2 linked regions of the Novipirellula artificiosorum genome follow. The protein of the gene in region 2 interacts with the protein of the main gene of each other region in a pairwise test. Links are inferred from orthologs where the notes say so. Each region holds a gene or a part of one and is shown on either strand. Other genes may lie near its edges.

Evidence for each region. The genes of interacting proteins can lie anywhere in the genome.
Region 1: the proteins of secA (region 2) and Poly41_RS29655 interact in binary tests that used the Escherichia coli proteins (3 or more experiments, as listed by UniProt). The link is inferred for Novipirellula artificiosorum from one-to-one orthologs.

Annotation. Positions count from the first base shown.
Region 1 is NZ_SJPV01000018.1:120-3,755, reverse strand. Bases 418-3,255 are described here. They hold Poly41_RS29655 (carbohydrate porin), read right to left. Parts: upstream 2,707-3,255; coding sequence 1,129-2,706; downstream 418-1,128. Other genes in these bases: Poly41_RS29660 (hypothetical protein), read left to right, coding at 418-510. Outside these bases: more of Poly41_RS29660, read left to right, coding at 142-417.
Region 2 is NZ_SJPV01000002.1:844,547-849,642, forward strand. What follows is about bases 344-4,641. They hold secA (preprotein translocase subunit SecA), read right to left. Parts: upstream 4,258-4,641; coding sequence 544-4,257; downstream 344-543. Other genes in these bases: Poly41_RS08895 (3-deoxy-D-manno-octulosonic acid transferase), read right to left, coding at 344-475. In the rest of the region: more of Poly41_RS08895, read right to left, coding at 1-343; Poly41_RS08905 (tetratricopeptide repeat protein), read right to left, coding at 4,710-5,060. UniProt on the Escherichia coli protein: Required for protein export, interacts with the SecYEG preprotein conducting channel.

The DNA of each region.
Region 1 (3,636 bases), on a different replicon or contig from region 2:
CCAAAACCGAGGAATTACATTCCCTTCTTTGTCATTGATCGGGTCAGGCCATCAGCTCATCGTGCCCAACGTCCTCGCGAGTGCCGTCGTTGGGGATTGGGATGATACTTGTTTCGCGTTCAGTGGCGTGTAGGGCGCACGATGCTTGATGAAATTTGGATGGATACACCTCGGCTCTTTCGCTTCGTGCGTTCGGTCAACGCGACCGACGCGAGTTCTGCGGTCTTCTTCGTGAAGGCGGTTGCATCGACCGAACAGAGTTCGGTCGGGGTGAAACACGCGTCGGTGTCGTCAGAATTCCTGCACCGACGCGCCGAAATGGCCCTCACCCAAAGTGTTCCGGCTTCATCGACCGGAGCAGCAAACCCTTATTCACGAATCGATTCACGCAGCGCAGAAACTCTGATTTTCAAGTACGGCAGCATCGTCGGGACGCGTTCACGCTATGTACTCCGGTTCGCCAGGTACCGTGCACATTCAACAATCGGTATTTTGAAGATACCGCTGTAGGGAATTGCGTCGCACTGCTCTCCGAAGGAGTTCTTCAAGAAAGCCTTTCCTTTGCCTTCCCTCGCACTCAACGCCCAATCGATGCTCAGAACCGCACCGATATTTTTGAGCGAACGGGAGAGCACAGGAAGCGGCTTCCTATGGATGTGGTTGGTTAACCATCGTGAGCAATTGACAGGGACAGAGTATGGACAGCATCAAGCTGGGAAGCCCTCCGATGTCTCCATGCGCTTGGGGTAAGAATGCATGTGGCGGGCGAGGTGAATTTTCTTGCCGCAGGATGGCTCTGTCCCGGATCCAGCTGGGCGAGCCCCCCTCACCGGATTCTATTTAATGCATCCGAACCGCATTCGATGTACCGAACCGGCGTTTCTGGTCAACAATCTCGATTCACTCCGACACGGCCGACGCCGGCATTAAAAATGAATCGCTGTTTCCATCGGAATGGGTACAGCAGGTTTTCCCCTGACGTGCTCAACCGCGTTTCTTATATCTGCGTTAAGCCAAGGTGTCGTGGATGACGTTTCCGTGGACTTCGGTTACTCGGCGTACCGCGATGGTTTTTAAGATGCTGCGGTTGTTTTCGTACGAGAGCGCCGCCTGTTCGCAGCAAATCCGTTACCACCAATGTTCGCCTTGGACGCCAAAAGACGCGCCATTGGTTTCGTCAATGTATGTCGGGCCGCCGACTAGACCACGGAATTCGTCTCCCCACCAGGCAAAGCTGACGAAGGCTCGCAATTCCGGACGCGAGAAGAAGTTGGTGTCGGCTCTCAGCATGGGGCTGAACGTTAGCTTCTGCACCGTTCCTTCCACTTGCAACGGACCACTCTCGACAAAGTCAACGCCGTACTCAACAGCAACGGCGGCATGTTGAGTCAGGTGGACAATCGGACGCAAGCCACCCGACACCCATTCGGTTTTGGGGTCGGTTTGATCCGGCGCAGTGGTGCGCCGGTAGATTCCGATCGCTTGCATCGTAAACCAGTCACATAGATGCACGGTCACGGTGTTGGTGAACAGCAGTTGTGAGTCGAGATTGAAATCGGTGAACGGCATGTTGACTGACGACGAGAAGTTAGCCGACGAGTCGCGACCCCACTGGACGGAAGACTTTGCGAATCCGCCAAGAAGTTCTTCTGTAACATGGATCGCACCGACGGCGTACCCACGTTTGACATTCTCTGTATTGCTGTTGTCCGTTGCCGTGCCGCCCGATTCGTAGGAACCGGCGCCCCACAGCAGCATATTGCCGGTCGGAACAGGGATGTCGTAGATTCGGACGTCAACGTTGTGGTCGGCGATACGTCCTTGGTCGGTGACTGGGAACTCGAGAGCGCCACCGAGGTAGGCGACCGCCAACTTGGCGCCGTGGAAAGGGATATCTTGAATTCCGCCCCCGTAGCCACTCATGTCGAGGAAGAAGTAGTCGATGATGTGGATGTCGTGACGATCGTAGTAGCGATTTCCGGCCCAGAACTTCCATTCAGGAACCATCGGCAATCGCCACATCTCGAGGTATGCCTGTCTCAGCAAGAAGTTGTCGGACGGATCGAACGTCGAGTTTTGAAGCGTTTGCATCGCCAGCATCAGCTCGCCCCGCACCATCACGCCGCTTTCAAGTTCGCGAGATCGCTCGAGCGCTAGCTCGGCATAGGTATCGTTTTCGTTACCCAGGCGGTATTTGGTTGGGGCGTCGGGTGCCTGAAACACTTCTTGGTCGCTGCCTCTGCCGCTGCTTCCGAAGCCACTCCGTGCATACCCGTGGAATGTGAACAGGTTTTGCAGGACTTGTCGGTCGCGGATTTCGGATAGTAACGCCTGCTCGGTGCTCTCAGGCAGCGCAGTATAGCCCGGCACTCGCAGCTCCAGTTGCCGACGAAATGCCTCAGTTTGGGCATCGATGTTGCTCTCGGTTCGTCTCTGAGTTGAGAAGTTGGATTGATCCGCCTCGATCCGTGCGATGCGCGTCTCGTAGTCCTCACGCATTCGGTCGAGCTCCAACCGAAAATCGGCGGCGGAGTCCTCTTGCGCGGAGCCGGTGGTCGCGAGCGTGATCGCCAGAACGAGACACATCCAGCGGGGCGACGGGATGATAGCAGCCGATTGTTGCAGACCGGCAGCGAGGCCACGCCAGCTGGGAAGCCAATCGCGAAGCGCGCAAGATGGGGCTCGTCGGTCGAGAGGTGCGTGCAAGGTCGTGATCTCGGGTATAGCCGCCTCGTGTGGCTAGCTACTCGAAAGTTGGGAAAATCCCGTCTACCGCGAAGTACATTCGGTACGCAATTCGGACCAGAAAGGTCAAGATCACCAATCGTCGCAGCAGCCCACGATGGTTAGCTAGCATTCCTGTCGCGGTGCCACCCACCAAATCCGTCTCTGATTGGCGGAGAAGGTTATCAATTGGCTCGATGAGCGGCCCCTCGATTGATGGGTGGCACTAATCTCTGTCATCGACCGACGCGAGTCCGCGGGATTGCTTCGATGCACACTTCCCGAAATCGAGGACTACCCGACAAAAAACGGCTCATCCGACAGAAGCGCGCGGAACCCAGACTCGAGGTTTTTTTGGAGGTATGGCTCCGGTGTCCAATGATGTCTTAGAAAAGAGTCCCCGACGGACGGTCGTCCGCCGGGAACCGGTAGCACCCTTGGCGCACCATCGACCGGGATATCCCTTGTCAAGTTGCACCTCTGCAGAGCTCGACTCCGTTTCTCCCGGAAACTGCACGATAACCAGTGAAAATAGCTCCTGCCAGCAATGATGGGACACCGGAGAGATGCCTCGAAAACCTCCTGCGCACGCTTCCGCCGGATGAGCCAAAAAAACTGCGCTGAATCTGCTAACTTACAGCGCTGATCACACTGAAGCGGCGAAGCGGATTGCTTCAAGAGCTTTTCGCAAATGGGGTCAACGGTTCATGTTCGACGACGTGTTGACAATGGTTGCATCTTGCGACGTGTTCGTCTGTTCTTCCAAATACCGCATCACGGTGTTGGTCATGTTAATTGTGCTGTCGTGATAGACGACGTTCCTCATGACACCACGGAAGACGGAATCGTTTTGCTCCAAATCCATTTCTTCGCTGCTAAAATTTAGCACGAGCTGGATGTTATTATCGGTCG
Region 2 (5,096 bases):
CACTCAGCCGTGCGTTGATGACCATCACAGGGCATCCGTGATCACGAGTCATGCGAATCAGATTGGGCCAAAGCTCGAGCTCCGCCAACAGCAGCAACTGCGGATTGAGATTTCGAATCGCCCTTGCCACTGCCCAGGAGAAATCGAGAGGGCAGAAGAAGACTCGCTGGGCGCCAAACAGCCGAATAGCCAGGTCGTAGCCGGTATCGGTCGATGTGCTGATCAGGACAGGTGTATCAGGGTGTTGTTGTTGCAGTCGCATTGCGACGCCACGAACCAGATTGACTTCGCCGACACTGACGGCATGGATCCAAATGCAACGTTTGCCAGCGGAGAGGTTTCGCGCATGAGATGCCGACAAGCCAAGGACCTTCTCACGGACGCCACGCCGGTAGCGACCATGCCTGACCATGCGGTACAGGACCACTGGCGAAACCAGAAGCAGGGCAGCAAAGTAGATCAAATTTGCGAACATCGGAATCCTTTCCTAGCCAATCCTTCAGCTATCAGCCCGAAGCGAAACGCTGAGGGTTGGCAACTGAGCTAAACCACACGTCCACGTTTTCTCATGCAGCATGATTTGTACTTTTTTCCGCTGCCGCAGGGACAGGGATCATTTCGGCCGATTCGCGGGGCATCATGGCGTATCGGGTCCGGCTTTGCATCTTCACCGCGATTGCTTTGCTGCGCCGCCTGCTGAGCGGGCGTGTTGGATTCATTCGCCGTCGCCGCCCCCGACGCATGAGGATCATCGTGCCGCGTTGCGGCGTCCACCCATGTGCTTCGGATAAAGGCGTCGTTGAAGGATTCCATCCGGAAAATCAAATCGGTCACCCGTTCGCCAATCGACTCCCACATGGAATCGAATAATCGCATGCCTTCGCGTTTGTATTCGACTTTGGGGTCCAATTGAGCGTAGCCCTTCAATCCGACGCTGCTGCGCAAATGGTCCATGGTCAACAGGTGGTTCTTCCAGGCTTCATCAACAATGCTGAGCAAGATCTGGCGTTCCATACGCCGCATCTCGGGATAGAACCGATCGTCGACAGCACCGTCAACGGCTAGCTTCAACTCGCTACGATTCATTCGCGACAAGTCCGATTTGTCCGCTCGATGACTCAATTCGGCTTGCAGCCACTCGATCAAGGCATCCAAACTGCCATTCTTTCCACTTGCCAAAATCGCTGTCGTCTCTGGGTCCGCTTTACCAAACAGCTCGTCCACCTTGGTTTCGGCAACGCTGTATTTTTGTTCGGCTGCATCACCCGTTTTGCGACTAAACTCGACCAACTGAGCCTTCAAGTCATCTCGGTTGAGTCGAACATCATCGGGATTCAGTTCAGCGCCGAACCGATGGTTGACCCAATCGACTAAACCTTCGCGGTCGAGCGATACCTGTGCTCCCTGCTTCTCGGTGAACCGAGAGATGCCGGTCAAAACGGGATATTCGGCTTCTTTTCGTGTGTAAGCCTGCTCGGCTCGTTGCATCAGTGCGTCGGCGACAACACGATAATCGTCGACGTCACGAAACTCGTCTGGCGTGGTTTCGATACCAAACTTATGTCGCATCCATGCACAAAGCGTGCGTAGGCCATAGTCGGTGTCGAGCAGGGGTTCGCCGTCACTCAAATCAACCTTGTTGATCTTTTCATGTGACTTCTTGATGAGTTCCTCTACCAATTCATCGCGATTCATCGATTTCAATTGGTGTTCTTGATAATTGGTCGCCAATCGAGTGTTGGACCAATTGGTCATGGCTTTCCAGTTCCATTCTTCTTCCATCCCCGCCGGCAAATTCTCTTCGACGATTTCTTCAACCGTCACCTCTGCCGCTCGTTCTGCCTGGTCGATCGAATAGGACTTGGCCATGTCGAAGTCCATATTCAAGAAGTCACGAGCTTCCAATTGGCAATCGAGTTGGCCTCCTGCGAATGCCGCAAACGAATCGACTCCGTAATTGGGTTCCATGAACGTTTCGACGTACTTGTCGATTTGAGCCCGAATCAAGTCGAGGATCATGTTGCGTGAACTGTGACCATCGAGCAGGTTTTGACGATAGCGGTAAACGCGTTTTCGCTGCTCGTCCATCACCTCGTCGTAGTCGAGTAGGCTTTTGCGTATTTCGTAATTGCGTTCTTCGACCTTCTTTTGAGCCGCGGCGATTCGCCGAGTGACCAGCGAGGATTCGATGGCTTCGCCCTCTTGCATGCCAAGTCTTTCCATCATGCTCTTGACGAAATCACCTGCGAAAATCCGCATCAAGTCGTCCTCCAGCGATAGGAAGAACCGGCTCGAGCCTGGATCGCCTTGTCGACCACAACGACCTCGAAGCTGTAGGTCGATGCGTCTCGATTCGTGTCGTTCGGTGCCAATCACATACAACCCGGCAAGGTCGCGAACGACATCCCCTTCGGCACTCATCTTTTCCTGTTCGTCGATCTCTTTGACCAATGCGTTCCACTCGTCATCCGGCACTTCCAGCCGCGTCGGGTACTTGTGTTGCAGTTGAGCCCACGCCATCGTTTCGGGATTCCCGCCCAGCACGATGTCGGTACCGCGGCCTGCCATGTTGGTTGCAATCGTCACGGCGTTAACACGACCGGCTTGAGAAACAATGTCCGCTTCACGGCCGTGATTTTTCGCGTTCAGGACGTCATGTTTGATTCCACGCCGTTCAAGCAGCGCTGACAATCGTTCACTCTTTTCGATGCTGACCGTTCCAATCAATACCGGGCGTCCCGCGTGTTCGACCTTGGTGATCTTGCTGGTTGGAACTTTTTCGGCGTGTTTCTCACCCTTCTGAAGGATGCTCACTTCGGTTTCATCTTCGCTTTGGATTTTCCCCCAAATCTCACTGCCGTCCTTTAGCGTCAGCACATCCCATTTGTTCGTCCGCTCGACCTCGTCGGCCAGTGCCTTGTACTTGTCCTTTTCGGTCAAGTAGATCAAATCAGGGTGCTCGATCCGTTTCATTTCCCGGTTGGTAGGGATCGCGACCACATCCAACCCGTAGATCTTCATGAACTCGGTCGATTCGGTCATGGCAGTCCCCGTCATCCCCGCCAACTTCTTGTACATCTTGAAGATGTTCTGCAGCGACGCGGTTGCAAACGTTTGCGTTTCCTGTTTGATCGGGACGCCTTCCTTCGCTTCGACCGCTTGGTGCAACCCGTCACTCCATTGGCGGCCTTCCATCAACCGTCCCGTGAACTCGTCGACAATGATGATTTGGCGATCTTTGATGACGTAGTTGACGTCCAGTTTGTAGAGGAAATGAGCTTTGAGCGCGTTGTCGATCAAGTGAGGCCATTCCATGTTGCCTGCGGTATAGAAGCTTTCCACGCCTGCTAGTTTCTCGGCTTCACGCACCCCTTCGTCACTGAGCGTGACGTTGTGTTGTTTTTCGTCGACCTTAAAGTGTTCTTCCTTGCGCAATTGACGAGCCACGCGATCGGCTTCGGCATATCGCCCCAGGTCCAAGTCGGCGGGGCCGCTGATGATCAACGGCGTTCTCGCTTCATCAATCAGGATATTGTCGACTTCGTCGATGATCGCAAAGTTCAGTGGCCCTTGGCACTGTTGCGCCTCACTGGGATAACGATTGTCGCCCTTTGCCGCCGGTCGCATGTTGTCACGGAGGTAGTCGAATCCGAATTCGTTGTTGGTGCCGTAGGTGATATCGCATGCGTAGGCGGCCTGCTTTTCTCCGGTCGACATCCCTGATTGGATCGCATTAACGGTCAGCCCCAAGTTCATGTAGAGCGGCGCCATCCATTCCATGTCACGGCGAGCCAAGTAATCATTTACCGTGACGACATGGACCCCTTTGCCTTCGAGCGCGTTCAAGTAGGCTGGCAATGTCGCGACGAGTGTCTTCCCTTCCCCGGTGACCATTTCAGCGATTCCTCCGCTGTGAAGCACCATGCCACCGACGAATTGAACGTCGTAATGACGCATCCCAAGGTACCGTTTGCCACCTTCGCGGCAAACGGCGAACGCTTCATCGAGGATGTTATCGAGCGTCTCACCGTCACGAAGTCGTTGGCGGAAAATCTCCGTCTGCTCCCGCAACTGCTCGTCCGTCATCGCCTCGTATTTCGGCTCTAACTCACCGATCTTCTCCGCACGCTGCTGCAATTTGGATACTTGGCGAGCGTTCGCAGACCCGAAGATCGAAGTGATCCCACGTTCGACCGCTCCGAAAAAGCCGCCAAAAATGACACCGAGAATATCAAAAAGTCGTTCAAAGAATGACATGGTTTCAGTCGTTGAAAATACGTATGCGGGCAGACGCATCGATTGCGTCAAAATGGCACGTTGGCAGGGTTTCGCAACCGATACGGCAAATTGAGGGCCGTGGTGGGTGGACCACAGCCGAATCGCGACCGCTTGCGACGGTTTTCCACCACAAAATCGCCTCTTGCATCGTCCAGGCCAAGACTTGGGGGGTTAGCTGTAGTGGATCTGGTGAGAGAACCCTAAAGGAAAAGAATCCCCTAACAAGATCCACCACAGCATAACGAAGGGTTGATGATGTGCTACCTAAATGCTTTTAAGACGGCAAGTTACGGGTTTGGCGAAGATGGGTCAACTGTGATTGTCTTTTTGGCTAAACAAGTTGGGGTAGCGAAGCGGTGGGACGGCACCGCAAAGCAAGGAACATCGCATCTCCCCCCCCTAAAAAAACGATCCAGGGATCCACAATCTTGTTAGCGCCCTTCTAGCATCCTTGCTCGGCCCATCGCGTCTTCGGCCGCTGTGATGTATTGCTGGTCTTGCGTCCCGGCCCACGCGCGTTGGTACGTCACACTTAAGGCGGTGAAGTTGAACGCATCTTCGGGCTCAAGTTCGCAGGCCTTCTCACCATGTTTGATTGCCAGGTCGTGTTGCCCGGTTTTGGTGTAGACGCGGGCGAGCGCCAAGTGGCCGAGCACGAACGTTTCGTCCTCACCAACGATTTCGTTCAATCCCGCAATGGCCTCCTCGAATTTTTCGCCATCGATTAGCTTTTCGACTTCGTTGTATTGGGTGTAGATGTCAGACACAGATTGTTTCTCCATCGCAAAGGGAGCGAAAGTTGGTTTCGGTTTGTCGAT